One region of the Pseudomonas sp. WJP1 genome, then DNA from elsewhere that is predicted to be linked to it. Evidence: riboswitches for the same ligand, from Rfam matches in the RefSeq annotation. Region 1 holds a riboswitch; each other region holds the start of a gene.
What was found. A riboswitch is a leader RNA that binds a small molecule or an ion and turns the genes downstream of it on or off. The one in region 1 is predicted to bind cobalamin.

Region 1 (6,783 bases):
GCGTACAATCCGGTGTTGATGCGATTCAACAGCCCGGACAGCTGGAGTCCGTTCGGTAAAGGCGGGTTGAATGCGTATGCGTATTGCTTGGGCGATCCAGTGAATCAGACTGATCCAACGGGGCATGGCATTGATATCACCGGACTCGTACCTACGGTACTTCGATACAGAGGGAAACAGCCCCTCAAAATTGTACAGAAACATATACCTACCGAATCGATACCAGCCGAACCCTGGGGAAATTCATTTGATATCAGCAAAAGCACCATGAAGCTAGATGACTACGCAAGAGAAGCTAAAACAGCTCACGCCGAACAAAACACCATACTGCGTGAAATGCACGCCGAAATTAATTATAATTATGACTCAATATCGATACCGAAGAACAAAAGCTTCAATTTTTTTGATCAAGCTAGAAAACGAGTTCTTGACACGACAGTGAACCAATTTGGATATCCTGATCTCGCCTATCGAGAACTAAAAAAAATAGCCGGCCGTGGGAAAACCTCAAAAACAATCCGCAACTTTAAATACGGCAGCAACCATTCATTGCTAACAGAGTGGGAAGGCGACGTAATCGAAGCAAATAAAATATTAAAAGAAGTGGCAGCAAGAATAAAAACACTGAGAGAAGGAACATAGCTAAACGGCGGAACAAAAGGGACACCCATTAGCCGATTTTAAGTCAAGCCCAAGAGCAAACTCGCCCTTAGCTTTTAACTGCAGGGTTTCGCTTCATTGGCTAAGACCGAATCGTACCTGACCCCCATGTGGATCAAGCGGTGGTGATACAGAAACAAGCACTGCCCTGGCAGTTAACTGCCCCACAGAAACGTTGACTCCACCAGTGTGTCCAACACGTGTCACTTTACGCGTCAGGCATACGAGGCGAAGCTGGCAACGTCGGCAAAGCGCTCGATGTCAGCACTAGACAGGCACCGCAACATCCGTAGTAAAAACGCCCACAAGTCGGCACTGTATGTTACGTTATATCAACGCGCTAGCTGTTAATTGTTACCCGACAGCGTGACCCACCCCCTGCCTGCGACTCTCAATGACAAACCTTGTTCAGATCCCGCCCATCACCAGCCTGAGCCAACGCCTGATGTCCATCGATGCCCTCAGGGGCCTGGTGATCATTTTCATGCTGCTGGATCACGTGCGCGAAACGTTCTTCCTGCACCGCCAGGTCACCGACCCGATGCTCATCGACAGCACCGAGCCGACGTTGTTTTTCAGCCGCACGCTCGCCCATCTCTGTGCGCCGGTGTTCGTTCTTCTCACTGGCCTGTCAGCCTTCCTGTACGGTGAAAAGCACCAGGGCAAGCCGTCGATGTTCCTGTTCAAGCGTGGCCTGTTCCTGGTTGTGCTGGAGTTCACCCTGGTGAATTTCGCCTGGACCTTCCAGTTCCCGCCCACTGTGATCTACCTGCAGGTGATCTGGGCGATTGGCGTCAGCATGATTGCCCTCGCCGTATTGGTCTGGCTGCCTCTGCCCATCCTCTGTGTCCTGGGCCTGGCCATAGTCGGCGGGCACAACCTGCTCGATCCCCTGCACTTCCTGCCCGGATCGGCGCTGCACCTGCCTTGGGCGATTTTGCATGATCGCGGCTGGATCGAATTCTGCGAGCACTTGCGTTTGCGTACCTCCTACCCCGTGCTGCCGTGGATCGGGGTCATCGCCCTGGGTTACGGCATCGGCCCCTGGTTCGCACGCTCAACCTCCGCCCCCGTGCGCCAGCGCTACCTGTTGCTGGCCGGGGCCGGCGCATTGATCGGCTTCATCGCCCTGCGCCTGGTCAACGGTTATGGCGAGGCGCAGTGGGTGGTGCATGAAAGCACCACCCACACCCTCATGAGCGTGTTCAACATCACCAAATACCCACCTTCCCTGCTGTTTTTGTGCCTGACGCTGGGTGTGGGGCTGTTGCTGCTGCTTGGCTTCGAGCGGGCCCGGCAACGCCAGTGGATCAGCATCCTGGCGGTATTTGGCGCAGCACCGATGTTCTTCTACCTGCTCCATCTGTATGTGCTGAAAATGCTGTATGTGCTGAGCGTGGCGTTGTTCGGCCTGAACCAGGGCGACTACTTCGGCTTCGACGGCATAGGGGCCGTGTGGCTGACGGCCGTGCTCCTTGCGGCAATGCTGTATCTACCGGTGCGCTGGTTCGCTGCATTGAAGGCCCGTCGTCGCGATATCGGCTGGCTCAAATACTTCTGATCAGGCGATGGGTTCGCCTCGGGCGGCATGATCGACTACCATGCCGCCGCCGGTTCCCAAATGGGAATAATAGGGAATCCGAGATGCTGCCATCGCATCAAACGGAACTGCCCCCGCAACTGTAGGTGCCGAGCCTGCTCCTGAACTGCCACTGGGATCGATTCCCGGGAAGGCTGGAGCATGCCATGACGCATCAGTCAGGAGACCTGCCGGCCGCAACAATCACTAACCGGCGGGGTGTCCGGGAAGGACATCCTTGCGCGCGCGTCACTCAAGTGACCGGCCTTGCGCTGCTTTTTCAGCAGCGCTCGATGATGTGTTTTCCAGACCTTGCACCCTCGCTGCGTGTACGGTTCAAATGGAGATTGCATCATGCTGCTGCCGCGCTTTTTCGCCCTCGTCACAGGTTTGGGTCTTTCTGCCCTCGCCTACGCCTCCCCTACCCATTACCCGCTGACGATCGAGAATTGCGGCAGCACGCTGACGTTCGCCCACGCCCCTGCGCGTGCTGTGACGATCGGCCAGGCCGGCACTGAAATGCTCTTCGCCCTGGGACTCGGTGACAAACTGGTCGGTACTTCGCTGTGGTTCAATGACGTGTTGGGCAAGTACAAGGGGCAAAACGACAGGATCGAACGCCTGGCCGATAACGAGCCGAGTTTCGAGTCGGTGATCGGCAAACGCCCGGAGCTGGTCGCCGTCGAGCTTGAGTGGATGGTCGGCCCGCAAGGTGCCGTCGCTACCCGCGAGCAGTTTCACGAACTGCAGATTCCAACCTATCTCATGCCCTCGGACTGCGAGTCCAAGGACAACCTGGTGGGCGCCGACGGCACCCGCCTGCAGCCGTTCCGCATTGACAGCCTCTACAAAAGCATCACCCAGCTGGCCGAGATTTTTGATGTGCAGGCCCGCGGGCAGCAACTGAACGCGCAACTGCAGGCCAGCCTGGCCAAATCCATTGCCGCGGTGCAGGACAAAGACCTCACGCACACCAGCGCGCTGGTCTGGTTTTCCAGTGCCAGCCTGGATATCGATCCCTACGTCGCCGGGCACAAGGGCATTCCCGACTTCATGCTGGGCACCTTGGGCGTGCGCAATGTAGTGGAGTCCGACGAAGAGTGGCCAACGGTTGGCTGGGAAACCATCGCCAAGGCCAACCCGACGTTCCTGGTCATCGCCCGCATGGATCGCCGTCGTTTCCCGGCTGACGACTATGAAAAGAAGCTGAATTTCCTGCGCAGCGATCCCGTGACCCGCAACATGGACGCCGTGAAAAACAACCGCATCATCATTCTCGACGCCATGGCCATGCAGGCCAGCGTGAGAATCTTCGACGGTCTCGAAACACTGGCAACGGCCATCAACCGCTACGACCTGCCAAAATGACCGCGACCCTGATTCGCGCTCTGCTGGCGCTGGCGATGCTGCTTGTGGTCGTGATTGCCGGTGTGGCCATCGGTGAAACGCCCATCGAACCCGGTGTGGTGTTCCAGGTGCTGGCCAACAAACTGTGGGCGGCCGGGTATGCCCTCGATCCCATCGACGAAGGCATCGTCTGGAACTACCGCCTGACTCGCGCGCTGGTGGCGGCAGCGTGCGGGGCGGGCCTGGCGACCTGCGGGGTGATCCTGCAATCGCTGCTGCGCAATCCGTTGGCCGATCCCTACCTGCTCGGTATTTCCGCGGGGGCCTCAACGGGTGCGGTGCTGGTGGCGTTGCTGGGTTTGGGGGCCGGGGCGATTTCGATGTCGGTCGGGGCCTTTGCCGGTGCCGTCGCCGCTTTCGCCGTGGTTGTGTTGCTGGGCCGTGCCAGCGGTTCGCCTGGCAGCACCAGCCAGATCATCCTGGCGGGGATCGCCGGGTCGCAGCTGTTCAATGCGCTCACCGCGTTCCTGATCACCAAGTCGGCCAGCTCCGAACAGGCGCGCGGCATCATGTTCTGGTTGCTCGGTAATCTCAGCGGCGTGCGCTGGCCCTCGGTGTGGCTGGCCGTACCGGTTGCAATAGCCGGCCTTGCGGTGTGCCTGTGGCACCGCCGTGCACTGGATGCCTTCACCTTTGGCGCCGACTCCGCGGCCTCGCTCGGCATTGCGGTACGGCCTGTGCAATTTCTGTTGATCAGCTGTGCCGCCCTGGTGACGGCGGTCATGGTGTCGATTGTCGGCTCCATCGGTTTCGTCGGGCTGGTCATTCCCCACGCCGCCAGGCTGTTGCTGGGCACTCGGCATACGCGCCTGCTGCCGGCCAGTGCGCTGGGCGGTGCGGTGTTCCTGGTGGCCGCCGATGTGCTCTCGCGCACGTTGATCAAGGGCCAGGTGATTCCGGTCGGTGTGATTACCGCATTGGTCGGCGCGCCGGTGTTCGCGCTGATCCTGGTCGGTCGGAGGAATGCCCGATGAATGCTGTTGCCCCTGTTATCGACCAAGCCTCGCTGAGTTGCTCCAGCCTCGGATTCCGTATCCGCGACACTGAATTACTGCACGACATCCACCTGGACATTCGCCGTGGCGAAACCCTGGGCCTTGTCGGGCCCAATGGCTCAGGAAAATCCACGCTGCTCAAGCTGCTGGCCGGCGTGCGCCAACCCAGCCGGGGAGCCATCCACCTCAACGGCCAGGAGCTCAAGGCACTGTCACGGCGAACCATCGCCCAGACCCTGGCGGTGGTTGAACAGCACGCCGACACCCTGGACGCGATCAGTGTGTTCGATGCCGTGGCCCTGGGCAGAACGCCGTGGCTGTCGGCCTTGAGTCCTTGGTCGAAAGCGGACGAAGAGATCGTCCATCAAGCCCTGCGCGACGTCGATGCCACGCATCTTTGCCGGCGCACCTGGCGTAGCCTCTCTGGCGGCGAGCGGCAGCGCGTGCACATCGCCCGCGCCCTGGCCCAGCGCCCGCGGATCCTGTTGCTGGACGAACCGACCAATCACCTGGATATCCAGCACCAGCTGGCGATTCTGCAGGTGGTTCAGGCCTTGCCGGTGACCACCGTGATTGCCCTGCACGACCTTAACCAGGCACTCACCTGCGATCGTCTGGCGGTGCTGGAAAAAGGCCGCCTGGTGGCCCTTGGCAAGCCGCTCGAAGTGTTGACCCCGCAACGCCTGCTGGACACCTTCGGCGTCCACGCGCACTACCTCATCGACCCCTTCGACGGCGCGCACATCCTGCGCTTGCGTTCATCCTGACAGGCGTTCACAGGGGCCCGGTCAGATAGCCGATGAACAGGCGAAACAGCTCGGCGTTGGTGGAGATATCGAGGCGCTGGTAAATGTTGTGCTTGTGAACTTTAACCGTGCCTTCCGATATCTTCAGTGCCGCGGCGATCGACGTACTGCTGTGGCCCTGCAGGATCAGTTTGGCGATGTAGCGCTGGGTTTCCGTCAGTTGCCCCTTGAGGATGTGCACGAAAGCATCCTCCGATCTCGCATCCGTATTCTCAACGCCTGCATAAAAATCGCTGTGCCTGAGCCGGCAATGCAATTGCAGCAGGGAATCGATGACCGGTGCCAGGGTTTCCAGCGCCTTCATTTCCGTGCTCAGAAAGGCTCCATTCTTCAGGTTGCGCATCAGCGAATAGACAATCGCGACGCGTGGCTGGACGGGAATGATGAAACCTATTTCTTCAATCAGCGTACCGTACTCGGAAGACACACAGGGATGCAGGTCCTTGGAGATGGAAAAGCCCGATGAAAAGAAACTGTCGGGTGCCAGGTCACTCATCCGCCATAAACCGGCCGGGTGATTGTTGATACAGGCCACATAGAACGGGTCGAGCAGGTAGCCACCGCGAATATAGGCATTGAGCGTCTTTTCGGGGACCGACTTGTTGTAGCCGTTGTGGATCAATATCGGCGCGTGATTGAAGCGGAAGAGATAAGCGCAACTCATATCGAAACCCAATGAGTCTCTCAGGGCCAGATCAATAGCGGCTCCCAGTCGATCCGTGCCCACGGCGTTTATCAGGGTCGATAGCATTCTTGCGTCACAGGCTTTCATGTTCGCTCGCTTGCGCTCCGGAAATCGAGCCACCCCGGTGGCTCGAATGCATGCGCACGATAGCTGACAAGACACCAGCGCGATACGTTCGAACTCAACCAGGGAGCGCCCGGATGCCGCTGGTATCAGGTCGGTTCAGTGGCGGCACTGAGCCCACGCGCCGGGATGTCCTTCTCGCCAAGCTCCAGCGCCTTGGGTACCGCCAGCCAGTAAGCGAGCAACATGCCGATCAGGCCACCACTGAGTTTGCCGATGATCAGTGGAAGAATGAGCGAAGGCTGGAAGTTGGCGGAATAGGCCAGATGGTCACCAAAGGTGAACGCGGCGCACACCGAAAAGGCGATCACCAACACTTTGTCCTTGGGCGGCATGTCGGCGACCAATCGGAACATCGCCAGAATATTCGCGGACGCCGCCAGCAGACCGGCTGCTCCCACAGGAGAAAGGCCCAGCAGGGAAGCCACCTTTTCGATGGGCCGGGAAAGAAACCGCTTGATCAGATAGACCATCGGGAAGGCACCGCACAGCATGATGCCGACATAGCCTGCGATTTCGAGCGCGCGG
Region 2 (6,783 bases), 1.3 Mb from region 1:
GTCGATGGCGTCGGCATCCGCCGGAACGCCCTCTCCCAGCGTCGGGCGCTGATGCAGTTCACCGTGATAAATCGCCGGCCCGCCCAGCTCGACGCCCAACGCACCGGCACCTGCCGCCATCACCGGGCCGGCATTCGGGCTGTCCCAGGTTGGCCCCTGGGTGCGCCAGCATTTCAACGCCAGGCGGGTTTTGCCCAGCAGCGCATAGGTCAGCGCCACCAGGCGCGCCGGAATGTAATTGAGCACGTCGTCGATCTTCGCCGCCGCCCAGCCGAATCGCTCGAAGCGTTCGTTGCGATAGCCCCACATCGCGTCCAGGGTGTTGCTCAAACGGTAGAGCACCACGCCCGGCGCACCGGCCACGGCAAACCAGAACAGCGCGGCAAACACCGCGTCGCTGCCGTTTTCCAGCACCGATTCGGTGGCGGCACGGGCGACGGCGGTTTCATCCAGATCACTGGTTTTGCGGCTGACCAGGTAACTCACACGCTGGCGCGCTTCCTCAAGATTATTGCTGCGCAAGGCCGTGGCCACCGGCGTGACATGCTCGCCGAGGCTGCGCATGCCCAGGGCGCAATAGAGCGCGAGAATCTCGACGATCCAGCCGACGTAAGGCGCCCATGAAAACGCCGTGGCCAACAGGGTCAGCGGCAACACGGCGATCACCCACGCGGTCACCCCATGGCTGCGCCAGCCGCGACCGCCGCCATTGAAACGTTGCTCGATGCGCTCGGCAAAACGGCCGAACGCCACCAGCGGATGCCAGCGCTTGGGTTCACCCAGCAGCGCATCCAGCGCTACCGCGGCGACACTCAACAACGCCACACTCATTGACTCACTCCCCAATAATTTTCATACAACAGCTCACTCAGCGGACGCGCCTGCGCCCAGCCTTCGAGTACCAGCATCGGCGCCGGATAGAAGGCCTTGACCGGCCCCAGGCAGAGAATGGCCAAGGGCTTGGCGCCAGGCGGCAGGCCCAGCAGGTCCGCCAGGGCCTGCGGTTCGAACAGCGAGACCCAGCCCATGCCCAGCCCTTCGGCGCGGGACGCCAGCCACAGGTTCTGGATCGCGCAGGACAGCGAGGCCAGGTCCATTTCCGGCAGGGTACGACGGCCGAAGATATGCCGTTCGCGATCGTCCATCAGCGCGGCGACCAGCACCTCGGCGCAATCGTTGATGCCTTCGACCTTGAGCTGCATGAATTCGTCGGTGCGCTCACCGAGGGCTTCAGCGGTGCGGATACGTTCCTGCTCCACCAGCCCTTGGATCTGGCCGCGCAAGTCGCGGTCGCTGATGCGGATGAAGCGCCAGGGCTGCATCAGGCCGACACTCGGCGCCTGATGCGCGGCCTCGAGCAGGCGCCGCAGCAATTCGGGTTCGACCGTGCCGCCGGCGAAGTGACGCATGTCGCGGCGTTCGCCAATGGCGCGGTAGACCGCTGCGCGTTCGGCGTCGGAGAAGGCGTTGTCAGTCATGGCCTCTTCGCGAGCAAGCCCGCTCCCACAGGGGTTAGGTGATCAACTGTAGGAGTGAGCCCGCTCGCGATGGCGTCCGCACAGTCAGGCACAAATAGAGCAGCTATCGCCGATGGATTGGACGGGAAATAAAAATGCACATAAGAGGCCGTCATCCGCCCCTCGCGATACACCGCCTCTGCCCCGCGCCCGCCGTTAGGGCTCAGACCACGCGCAATCGGCTCAAGCTCGGTAATGGTCAACGAATGATGATAGGTATGCCCACGCAGAGACCCTTCCGGCAGTTCAACCGCTTGCAAGGCCAACGCAGCAAGACGCTTCTGCATCACCGCATCACCCTTCAACAAACCCACCAGCTCTGCACGCGCCCCCTCGACATCGGTCAACGAATCGAGCAAATAAAGCATGCCGCCGCATTCGGCCAATAAGGGTTTGCCGGCGGCGTGGTGAGCGCGGATCGCGGCCAACATCGAGGTATTTTGCGACAGCGCCACATGGTGCAATTCCGGATAGCCGCCCGGCAGGTACAGGCTGTCTGCCTCCGGCAAGTCCACATCACGGATCGGCGAGAAAAACCGCAGTTCGGCGCCCATCGCCCGCAGCAAATCGAGGCTGGCGCCATAGGTAAAGGCAAACGCTTCGTCGCGGGCCACGGCAATGCGCACGCCAGCCATCAAGGGCTCGACCATCACTACATCTGGCGCGGCGAACTCCACGGCCGGCGGCAGCGCGACTTCACAACTGCTAGCCAGGGCGTCGGCCGCCGCATCGAGGCGTGCATCAAGATCGTTCAACTCACTGGCCTGCACCAGACCCAGGTGTCGACTCGGCAATTCGATGCCGGTCTCCCGGGACAAGGCGCCGTACCAGCGCAGGCCTTCGGTCAGGCTGCCTTCGAGCAGTTGCGCGTGGCGCAGGGTGCCCACGCGGTTGGCCAGCACGCCGGCAAACGGCAAGTCCGGCTGGTAGCGCGCCAGACCCAGGGCCAGTGCGCCAAAGGTCTGGGCCATGGCGGTGCCGTCGATCACAGCGAGCACCGGCACGCCGAAATGCCGCGCCAGGTCAGCGCTGGACGGCGTACCGTCGAACAACCCCATGACGCCTTCGATCAGGATCAGGTCGGCGTCGCGGGCGGCCTCCCACAACAGGCGACGACTGTCCTGCTCGCCGACCATCCACATGTCCAGCTGATACACCGGCGCTCCGCTGGCACGTTCGAGGATCATCGGATCGAGAAAGTCCGGGCCGCACTTGAACACGCGCACCTTGCGACCCTGGTTACGATGCAACCGGGCCAGCGCGGCGGTCACGGTGGTCTTGCCCTGACCGGACGCCGGCGCGGCAATCAGCACCGCCGGGCAATGTCGAGGCTGGTTCACAGCTCGACGCCTTTTTGCGCCTTGATACCGGCCTGGAAGGCGTGCTTGATCATGCCCATTTCGGTGACCGTATCGGCCAGCTCGACCATCTCCGGCTTGGCGCCGCGACCGGTGACCACCACGTGCTGCATGGGCGGGCGGGCCTGCAAGTCGCTGAGCACCTGATCGAGATCGAGGTAGCCGTGCTTGAGGGCGATGTTCAGTTCGTCCAGCACCACCAGGCCGATCGATGGGTCGCGCAGCAATTGCTGCGACACTGCCCAGGCCGCTTCGGCAGCGGCGATATCGCGCTGGCGGTCCTGGGTCTCCCAGGTGAAGCCTTCGCCCATCACATGAAAACGCACTTGCTCGGGGAAGCGTCGGAAGAACAACTCTTCGCCGGTGCTGTTGCGCCCCTTGATGAACTGCACCACGCCGCACTGCATGCCATGCCCCATGGCACGCGCAAGCATGCCGAACGCCGAGCTGCTCTTGCCCTTGCCATTGCCGGTCAGCACCAGCAGCAGGCCGCATTCGTTCGGGGAATTGGCGATGCGTTCGTCGATCACGGCCTTTTTGCGCAGCATGCGCGCTAGATGACGTTCGTCACGATCAGGGGTATCAGACATGGGGGAGCTCTCCGTTGAGGCAGGATTAACGGCGGGCAGGCACAAGAATAGACGGCAAGAAGCCTGGCATCGCCCACCGTGATGCCGCTTGGATGGATCAGGCCGGTCTCCGGGCTCATGAGCGGCGTGATGCCAGACTGCGCGCCTTCCCGCATCGATGTTCGACGCAGTGGCTTCAGACGCAGTTTTCACTCATTTACCGTTGCGGGGGCAGCGCCGGGATCGCAGGGCTTCATCGACTGAAGCGCTCACTCACCGGCTTCCCTGTTTCACTCTGTCGACCCAAGCCACAGAGCACCTGAAACAAGCGGCGAAGGTTAGAGGGTTGGGGATGGAGCGTCAATTGAAGACGCGGTGCCACAACGAATAACTGCCACCGATCAATAAAATGACGTCAATCTTGCGCCACACTGGCAGCAGTGATATCAAATAGCCACGACCTCAAAACACAATAACAAGGGTGAACCCCATGCAAGGCATGATCATCAGTAATCCGAAGCTGGAATTCCTGCGTCCGGTACTGGAACGCTGGTTCGACTGTATCGACCGCTACAACGCCGTGCGCGGCGACAGCGAGACACCCTACTGGCTCGACGAAAAAGCCAACCTGGGCCTGCTATCCGCCGCGGCATGGATGGCCGAAATGATCACGCTGCAACAATCGCCCACGCGCAAACAGACCGAAGAAGGCGAACGTAATGGCCGCGCCGATCTGTTTATCGCCACGACCGAAGCACGCGCCTGGCTGCAGACCACCCAACGCTGGCCGCGAGTCAACAGCCTGAACCTGACCCAGGCCCTGCAGGACATCACTGGCGACGCAAAGAAAATCAGCTACGCCAGCGACCTGAAAATCGGTTGCCTGTTCGTCGCACCGCACAAGAGCCAGCAAGGCGCCACCCCCGAAGAACTCCAGGACATGGTCGATGACCTGCAAAAGGAGCATTGCTGCGCCGTGGCCTGGTATTTCCCCTATGCCTATCGCAAATTGCGCAATGAAGCCGGCCACTATCACCCCGGTATTGCCGTGCTGCTCAAGGAAGCTCGCGGCTGAGGTTGAACCATCGGGCTGCCACGCTTCTCTATGATTTAAGCCACTTCATTCATAGGGAAGGTCAGCAATGCGCACGTCCCAGCTGGTTTTCGTTATCGCATTAGCGGGAGGGCTCGCCGCCTGTGGCGAAACCGCCCGCTTGCAAGTCATCGACGGCACCGGGCCGTCCCCGAAGCTCCCGGAACCGAACAAGACACTGTTCCCGACGATGAACATCGCCCCGGCCATCGGCTGGGCGGACGGCGCAAAACCCGTCGCGGCCAGCGGCACTCAGGTCGGCGCATTTGCCGAGGACCTTGATCATCCGCGCTGGCTGTACGTGCTGCCCAATGGCGACGTGCTCGTCGCCGAAACCAACGCCCCGCCCAAACCCGATGACAACAAAGGCATCAAGGGCTGGATCACCAAGAAAGTCATGGGCCGCGCCGGTGCCGCCGTGCCGAGCCCGAACCGCATCACGCTGCTGCGCGATACCGACCACGATGGGATTGCCGAAACCCGCACGGTATTCCTCGAAAACCTCAACTCGCCCTTTGGCATGACCCTGGTCGGCAATGACCTGTACGTGGCCGACACCGACCGCCTGCTGCGCTTCCACTATGAAAACGGCGACACGGCGATCAAGTCGAAACCGATCAAGGTCGTCGACCTGCCCGGGGGCACCCTGAATCACCACTGGACCAAGAACGTCATCGCCAGCAAGGACGGCAGCAAGCTGTACGTCACGGTGGGTTCCAACAGCAACGTCGGTGAAAACGGCATGGACCAGGAGCAAGGGCGCGCGGCGATCTGGGAAGTGGATCGCGCCACCGGCAACCACCGGATCTTTGCTTCAGGCCTGCGCAATCCCAACGGCATGGCCTGGGAGCCACGAAGCGGTGCGCTGTGGACGGCCGTCAACGAGCGGGACGAAATCGGCAGCGACCTGGTACCGGACTACATCACCTCGGTGAAAGATGGCGCTTTCTATGGCTGGCCGTTCAGTTACTACGGCCAGCACGTCGACGTGCGCGTCGAACTGCAAAACCCCGACCTGGTGGCCAGGGCGATTGCCCCGGACTACGCGGTGGGGGCCCACACCGCTTCACTGGGCCTGGCGTTTGCCGAAGGCAACAGGCTGCCCGCGCAGTTCAAGGAAGGCGCGTTCATCGGCCAGCATGGCTCATGGAACCGCAAGCCGCACAGCGGCTACAAAGTGATTTTCGTGCCTTTCAGCGGCGGCAAGCCGAATGGGCAACCGGTGGATGTGCTCACCGGGTTCCTCAACGACGAGGAAAAAGCCATGGGCCGGCCGGTGGGCGTGGTGATTGATCAGCAAGGGGATTTGCTGGTGGCCGATGATGTGGGGAACAAGGTGTGGCGGGTGTCGGCCGCGCAATAACCCGCACTTGAAAAACAGGCCGACCGGTCGGCTTTTGTTTTTTCTTTTTGCTTTTGCTTTGCTTTAGATCTTGATTTTCTTGCCCCCCCACGCCTTGAGCCTGTTCGTCAACGTCAACGCCTGTGGGAGATTGTTGTCTGAGTACATATCCATTGCTGCGGTAACGGCGGCTTATGGTTTCGCCCTTACGGCGACTCCCTTTTTCAAACGCCAAAAAGGAAGCAAAAGGCTTTGCCCCACCACTCGGTGCCTCGCTTAGGCTCGGCATGTCCTCACTCCGGCATTGCTCCGTGGGTCGCCGCGATGGGCCATCCATGGCCCAGCGCGGCTAAACCGGCGTCCTGCCGGTTTACCCACTGCGCAATGCCTGCGTTCGGCCATCGTGGTTAACGGGGCACCCAGATCAAAAACAAAAGCGAGGCGGCCTTAAAGCCGACCTGACTTTTGCAGATACCCCCAATCCCCCTGTAGGAGCCAGGCTTGCCGGCGAACAAGGCGCTGCGGCGTGTCTGTTGTACTGCGTTATCGTTCTTCGCCGGCAAGCCTGGCTCCTACAGGGGGGGTTGTGTACATCCATAAAGGTCAGGTCGATAAGGCCGCCTCGCTTTCGCGTTTGATCTTGATCTGGCTTTTGATTTTCTTGCCCCCTCGAGAGGCCGAGTGGAGGTTCTGCGCAGTGGGTAAACCGGCATGGATGCCGGTTTAGCCGCGCTGGGCCAGGGATGGCCCATCGCGGCGACCCACGGAGCAGGACCGGAGCGAGGGTATGCCGAGCATTAGCGAGGCACCGAACGCCAGGGGCAAGAGCCCTTGGTTACTTGGGGCTTTTCCAAGTGACTCGCCGTAAGGGCGAAACCCTAAGTGGCCGTTACCGCAGGAATGG
Region 3 (6,783 bases), 1.1 Mb from region 1:
CTATGTCCGCCAGCGTCCCCACCACCCAATCCTGATCCGGCCAGGTCGCCCGGTGAATCACCGCGATCGGGCAATCCGCGCCGTAATGCGGCAGCAACTCGGCAAGGATTTTCTCCAGATGATTGACCCCCAAATGGATCGCCATGGTCGCCCCGTGCTGCGCCAGGCTGCCCAGTTCTTCTCCGGCCGGCATTGCGGTTTTATCAGCGTAACGGGTCAGGATCACGCTCTGTGACACGTCCGGCAACGTCAGCTCCGCGCCCAGAAGCGCTGCGCAGGCGGCCGTGGCGGTCACGCCGGGGATGATTTCAAAAGGAATGTCGAGCTCACGCAGGTGGCGAATCTGTTCGCCGATGGCACCATACAGGCTCGGGTCGCCGGAATGCACGCGGGCCACGTCCTGACCCTTGGCATGGGCGGCCTTGATCAATTCGATGATCTGTTCCAGGTGCAGTTCGGCGCTGTTGACCACCTGTTCGGCGCGGTGTCCTTCCAGCACCGCGGTGGGCACCAGCGAGCCGGCATAGATGATCACCGGGCAGCTGCGAATCAGGCGCTGGCCCTTGACGGTGATCAGTTCCGGGTCGCCGGGACCGGCGCCAATGAAATAGACGGTCATCGAAGGTTCCTGTTGAAAATGGGGGCTGGGCAAGGCTTCAGATGAAGATTGCTCATGATCGAATGCGCGGATTATCGGGGATTTTACGCGGCGCCGGCCAAGGCGAGGGTGGCCTGGGCATATTTTTGTCGGCGAATCAGCAATTTTGCCGGCGACTGGGCCAACTGTTCTGCCAGGGCCAGGGCGGCACTTTCCGCCACGCCGTAACAGCCGGTACGCTCGAACGCGATCTGCGAATGGTGGCTGAGGTGCGGTTGATAAGCTGCTAATTGTTCACTGCTGAAGTACCGCATCTCTAACCCAAGCTGTTCGGCCAGTTCGTTCAGGGCCGGTTCGTCGCGTTTCAAATCGATACTGGCCAGGGCCTTGATCCGATGCAGTTCGATCCGGTGCGCCTGCAGTGCCTGGTCGAGCAGTGCCCGCAACGTGCTGACGGGGCAGCCGCGCTGGCAGCCCAGGCCGACCACCAGGGTCGGCGCTGTGCTGAGGTCAGTCATGCGTGGTATTGGCCATCGCTTTTGCGGCGGAACAACCAGGCGCTGATCAGGCCCAGGGCCAGCCAGAACGCCACGTTGGTCAGCTGCGAAGCAATCTTGAACTGAGTTTCCAGTGCCTCTGGAGCGAGCATCGAGTGCACGTCCGGTTGCGGTGCGCCAATCACATGAGGCACGGCGAGAATCGCTACGCCAAGGACTTTCATCAGCCAATGGCGGCTGAACACGATCAGGGCGATACCGACAGCGGTGGAGGCGGCGGTGCCGATCCACCAGAGCTGGCGTTGCGCCAGATCGGCAGCCGCGGTGCCCGGCAACTCAGGGGGCAGGCCAAGAGTCGGCGCCAGCACGAAAGTCGCGTAGCCAGCCAGGCCCCAGAGCAGGCCCTGGGACGTCTTGGTCGGCGCGCGCAGGGTGTAGAGGCCGGCGAGCATCAGGGCGAAGCCGACTGCCACTACGAGGTTGCCGCCAGTGGTCGACAGCACGCGCTGCCAGCCGTCTTCCGGCTCCCAGGCTTCGCCGTCGTGGGTGTGGGCCGCGACGCCCGCGGCGTGTTCGTGGACTTCAACCGCCGCAGGTTCGGATTTTTCGTAGGTTTCGGCCTGCAAAATCAGCGGAGAAACCCAGAAGCTTTGCAGCAGGGTCAGCAGCAGGGCGGCCAGCAGCCCCGTGAACCCCGCGGTTTGCGCAATACGCTTGATCATGTCGGCAGGTCTCAATGGCACGGGAACGCGGAACTGTGGCGCGTATCGTGAGCCGCGTTGTGAACGGCTTCGATGTGCGAGAAACCGGCGAAGTACACCAGGCACGCGCCGAGGATCGACGCGCAAACGGCGGCGGTCAGGCGTTGCGACAGGGTAGTGGTGGTGCTGGCGGTATTGCTGTGGCCGGTGCTGCTGATGATCGACATGGCGCTTCCCTCTGTTCTGTCAGCGGGGAATAAGAGCGCAAGCAGAGCCCCGCACGACCGAGCGCGCAGAAGTCCGAACAGCGCCCGCCCACCGCGGGTTTGTTGATTGAAGTGATCGTATTGTTCACTTTGTGTTGCGGGCCGGTCTCCGGGCTCACGAGGGGCGCAGGTGTTAGCCTGAACCTGCAAGCGTCACCTTCCCATGCCGCAGTGGCACAGTGGATCTGACGCTTCGCTCGCTTACCGTTGCGGGGGCAGCACCGGACTGACATGGCCTGAAGTAAAGCACATGATTCACCGGTTTCCCGTTTCACCCTGTGAAGGGCACCCGTAACAAGATGCGTAGGAGAGCATGGGCGGGGGTGGGGCGTCAATTGGCAAGGGTTCTCAACTCGGGACCGAGTCGCTCCATTCGCGAGCAAGCCCGCTCCCACATTGGAATGCGGTCACCTGTGGGAGCGGGCTTGCTCGCGAAGGGCGCACCGCAGGAATCATGTGAACATTGACCCGCCCCGATACCATGCGTAGCCTTGCGCTTTCGAGGTTCTTCGGCGTTTGTCGAAGCTAAGAAGGGAACGCGGTCAATGCCGCGGCTGCCCCCGCAACTGTGAACGGTTCAGTTTCTGCCATGCCACTGCATGCGCCAGCCATGGCGCGCGCGGGAAGGCGCAGCAACCGCCAGTCCAATGACTGGCCAGCCGTCAGCCAGGAGACCTGCCTCGATACAGATTCTCACTACAACCGGGCGGGGTGATCCGGTGGCGAACGCATCCGGCGCGCTTGTGCGTTGCCGGTTCTCGTCCCGTATGCCCGCCACCTTGCCAAAGGGCATCCGATGAAAACACTGGCCAAACTCCCCGTCACCATCGTCACCGGCTTCCTCGGCTCGGGCAAAACCACCTTGCTGCGGCACATGCTCGACAACGCCCAGGGCCGCCGCATCGCGGTGATCGTCAACGAGTTCGGCGAGCTGGGCATTGACGGCGAAATCCTCAAGCAGTGCTCCATCGGTTGCACCGAAGAAGAAGCCAATGGCCGCGTCTACGAACTGGCCAACGGCTGCCTGTGCTGCACCGTACAGGAAGAGTTCTTCCCGGTGATGCGCGAACTGGTGGCCCGTCGCGGCGATCTCGACCACATCCTGATCGAAACGTCTGGACTGGCCCTGCCGAAACCCCTGGTCCAGGCCTTCCAGTGGCCGGAAATCCGCAGTGCCTGCACCGTTGATGCGGTGATCACCGTGGTCGACAGCCCGGCAGTGGCGGCTGGCACCTTCGCCGCGTTCCCGGATCAAGTCGACGCCCAGCGTAAACTCGACCCGAACCTGGATCACGAATCGCCACTGCACGAGCTGTTCGCCGATCAACTGGCCAGCGCCGACCTGGTGATCCTCAACAAGGCCGACCTGATCAGCCCCGAAGACCTGGCCCGCGTGCGCCTGGAAGTCGCCGAAGAACTGCCGCCAGCGGTGAAAGTCATCGAAGCCAGTAGCGGTCGCCTGCCGCTGGACGTGCTGATCGGCCTCGGCGCCGGTTCCGAAGAACACATCGACAGCCGCCACAGCCATCACGACCACCACCATGAAGGCGAAGACGATCACGACCACGATGCTTTCGATTCGATCTCCATCGAACTGCCGGCATCCGACGAAAGCCTGCTGATGGATGCGCTGACCCAACTGGTGGTGCAGCACGGCATCCTGCGCGTCAAAGGCTTTGCCGCGGTTCCGAACAAACCGATGCGCCTGCTAATTCAGGGCGTGGGCACCCGTTTCGACAAGCATTTCGACCGCCAGTGGGGCGCTGAAGAAGCGCGCACCACCCGCCTGGTATTGATCGGCCAGGCACTGGACGCCGCAACGCTCGAAGCGCAATTGCGCGCCGCGCTCAGCGTGTAACCCATGCACCTGCTCAGGACCCAGCCCGGCGGATTCGTGTCGGATGACAACATTGCCGACCTTGGACAAACCCCCGCCGAGCTGGTGATCCTGTGCAGCGGCGACTCCAGCCTGGCGCTGCTTGCCGAAGCGGCGCAGCAGTTGCCCGACGATTACCCGAGCGTGCGCCTGGCCAACCCGATGCAGGTGCAGAACCATGCGTCGGTCGACCTGTATGTCGACGAAGTACTGCGCCACGCCAAAGTCATCCTGATTTCGCTGCACGGCGGCATTGCCTATTGGCGTTACGGCGTCGAGCGGCTGGTGGAGTTGTCGCAGCGGGGTGTGCAGCTGATTCTGGTGCCCGGCGATGACCGCCCGGACCCGGAACTCAGCGATCTCAGCACCGTGGGCGTTGAGGATCGCGACCGGCTTTGGCAATTCCTGCGTCAGGGCGGCATGGGCAATGCCCTCGACTTTTTCCGCTGCCTGGCCAATCGTTGGCTGGGTCGCGACTATGCCTGGGCCGAGCCGCACACCTTGCCACGCACGGCGATTTACCACCCGCGAAAAAGCCCCGCGGCACTGAGTGACTGGCAAGCCGAGTGGCAGGGCGGTCAACCGGTGGCGGCGGTGCTGTTTTACCGCTCGCATTTGCAGGCGGCGAACACTGCTTTCATTGATGTTTTCTGCCAGCGATTGCAGGCGGCGGGGCTTAATCCGTTGCCGATTGCGCTGGCCAGTCTAAAAGAACCCGGCTGCCTTGCGGTGGTCGAGGACTGGCTGGATGAAGTCGAGGCGGGGGTGATTCTCAACACCACCGGTTTCGCCCAATCCAGCCCGGAAGCACCGCACTTGCGCCCGTTTCGCCGCAATATCCCGGTGATCCAGGCCATTTGCGCCCAGGACAATGAACCGGGCTGGCGGGCCAGTGAACAGGGACTCGGCCCCCGCGATCTGGCGATGCACATCGCATTGCCGGAACTGGACGGGCGCATCATCAGCCGGCCGATCAGCTTCAAGGACCTGGCCTGGCGCAGCGAGCGCAGCCAGTCCGACGTGGTCTGCTACCGTGCGCAGCCGGAACGCATGGACTTTGTCGCGCAACTGGCGCGGCGCTGGATCGATCTGGCGCGGGTGCCCAATGACGAAAAACGCATCGCGCTGATCCTGGCCAATTACCCGACCCGCGATGGACGTATCGGCAACGGCGTGGGGCTCGATACCCCGGCTGCGGCGTTGAACATCCTGCGTGCGCTGCATCACGAAGGCTATCCGCTGCCAGCCGGGTTGCCGGAGAGCGGGACCGCGTTGATCCAGCAACTGCTCGGCGGGGTCAGCAACGACCTCGACACGATCGATCAACGCCCGTGCCAGCAAAGCCTGGCGATGGACGCTTACCTGCAGATGTTCAACGCACTGCCAGAGGCCAATCGTCAGGCCGTGCTGGAGCGCTGGGGCACGCCCGACAGTGATCCGATGTGCCGTGACGGACGCATGATGATCGCCGGGTTGCGCTTTGGCCTGACCTTCGTCGGCATTCAACCGGCACGGGGTTACCAGGTCGATCCCAGTGCGGTGTATCACGACCCGGACCTGGTGCCGCCCCATGGCTACCTGGCGTTCTATTTCTGGCTGCGCAACACCTACGGCGCCCACGGCGTGATCCACGTCGGCAAGCACGGCAACCTCGAATGGCTGCCCGGCAAGGGCGTGGGGTTGTCGGAGCACTGCTGGCCGGATGCGCTGCTCGGGCCGCTGCCGAACATCTATCCGTTCATCGTCAACGACCCGGGCGAAGGCGCCCAGGCCAAACGCCGCACACAAGCGGTGATCATCGACCACCTGATGCCGCCGCTGACCCGCGCCGAAACCTACGGCCCGCTGCGCAACCTCGAACTGTTGGCCGACGAGTATTACGAGGCGCAATTGCTCGATCCACGGCGTGCCCGGGAACTGCAACGCGACATCCTGCAACTGGTGCGCGACACCCACATCGACCGCGAGCTGCAGCTGGACGAACGACTGGACAGCGAGGCCGATGCGGCGATCTGGCTACCGCGCCTGGACACTTACCTGTGCGATTTGAAAGAGTCGCAGATCCGCGATGGCTTGCACGTGTTTGGCGAGTCGCCGGCCGGACGCTTGCGGATCGACACCTTGCTCGCGCTGCTGCGCATCCCCCGGGGCGATGGTCGAGGGGCGCAATCGAGCCTGCTGCGGGCGTTGGCCAAGGCCTTCGAACTGGGGTTCGATCCGCTGGATTGTGCGCTGGCCGAACCGTGGGCCGGACCGCGCCCGGATATGTTGTTGTCGCTCAGCGATGATCCCTGGCGCACCACAGGCGACACCCGCGAACGCCTGGAACTGTTCGCCACACAGCTTATTTCACAGGTGTTGAATGACCCCTGTGGGAGCCAGCCTGCTGGCGATGGAGTGTCAGCCACATTGATGTCGACTGACACTCCATCGCCAGCAGGCTGGCTCCCACAGGAGACGCGCTGGATTGAGGTTCAAGTCATCCTCGACCATCTGCGCGAAGTGGTCGCACCAAGGCTCGACGTCTGTGGTCGCGCAGAAATGCGCGGCCTGCTCGATGCCCTGAGCGGTCGTTTCGTCCCGGCCGGACCCAGTGGCGCGCCGAGTCGCGGTCGCCTGGACGTGCTGCCCACCGGGCGCAACTTCTATTCGGTGGACGTGCGTAACCTGCCGACCACCACCGCGTGGCGCATCGGTTTTCAGTCCGCCAACCTGATTCTCGAACGCCACATGCAAGACCATGGCGATCACCTGCGTCAGCTCGGCCTGTCGGTCTGGGGCACGGCGACCATGCGCACCGGCGGTGACGACATCGCCCAGGCCATGGCGCTGATGGGCGTGCGAC

Region 2: it holds a riboswitch for cobalamin, as region 1 does, so the genes downstream of both, cobO (cob(I)yrinic acid a,c-diamide adenosyltransferase) here and OH720_RS14075 (ABC transporter substrate-binding protein) in region 1, are expected to answer to the same signal.
Region 3: it holds a riboswitch for cobalamin, as region 1 does, so the genes downstream of both, cobW (cobalamin biosynthesis protein CobW) here and OH720_RS14075 (ABC transporter substrate-binding protein) in region 1, are expected to answer to the same signal.

What each region holds. Positions count from the first base shown of each region.
Region 1 is NZ_CP110128.1:3,096,947-3,103,729, reverse strand. It holds gene OH720_RS14085 (RHS repeat-associated core domain-containing protein) at 1-642, shown strand, start outside; gene OH720_RS14080 (DUF1624 domain-containing protein) at 1,055-2,221, shown strand; cobalamin riboswitch at 2,255-2,449, shown strand; gene OH720_RS14075 (ABC transporter substrate-binding protein) at 2,594-3,607, shown strand; gene OH720_RS14070 (FecCD family ABC transporter permease) at 3,616-4,620, shown strand; gene OH720_RS14065 (ABC transporter ATP-binding protein) at 4,617-5,408, shown strand; gene OH720_RS14060 (helix-turn-helix domain-containing protein) at 5,416-6,219, opposite strand; gene eutH (ethanolamine utilization protein EutH) at 6,345-6,783, opposite strand, start outside.
Region 2 is NZ_CP110128.1:1,835,921-1,842,703, reverse strand. It holds gene cbiB (adenosylcobinamide-phosphate synthase CbiB) at 1-831, opposite strand, end outside; gene bluB (5,6-dimethylbenzimidazole synthase) at 828-1,478, opposite strand; gene OH720_RS08415 (cobyrinate a,c-diamide synthase) at 1,475-2,857, opposite strand; gene cobO (cob(I)yrinic acid a,c-diamide adenosyltransferase) at 2,854-3,465, opposite strand; cobalamin riboswitch at 3,549-3,782, opposite strand; gene OH720_RS08405 (hypothetical protein) at 3,935-4,519, shown strand; gene OH720_RS08400 (PQQ-dependent sugar dehydrogenase) at 4,587-5,900, shown strand.
Region 3 is NZ_CP110128.1:4,203,105-4,209,887, reverse strand. It holds gene cobM (precorrin-4 C(11)-methyltransferase) at 1-619, opposite strand, end outside; gene OH720_RS18850 (cobalamin biosynthesis protein) at 703-1,116, opposite strand; gene OH720_RS18845 (CbtA family protein) at 1,113-1,817, opposite strand; gene OH720_RS18840 (CbtB domain-containing protein) at 1,829-2,023, opposite strand; cobalamin riboswitch at 2,146-2,370, opposite strand; cobalamin riboswitch at 2,548-2,759, shown strand; gene cobW (cobalamin biosynthesis protein CobW) at 2,859-3,920, shown strand; gene cobN (cobaltochelatase subunit CobN) at 3,924-6,783, shown strand, end outside.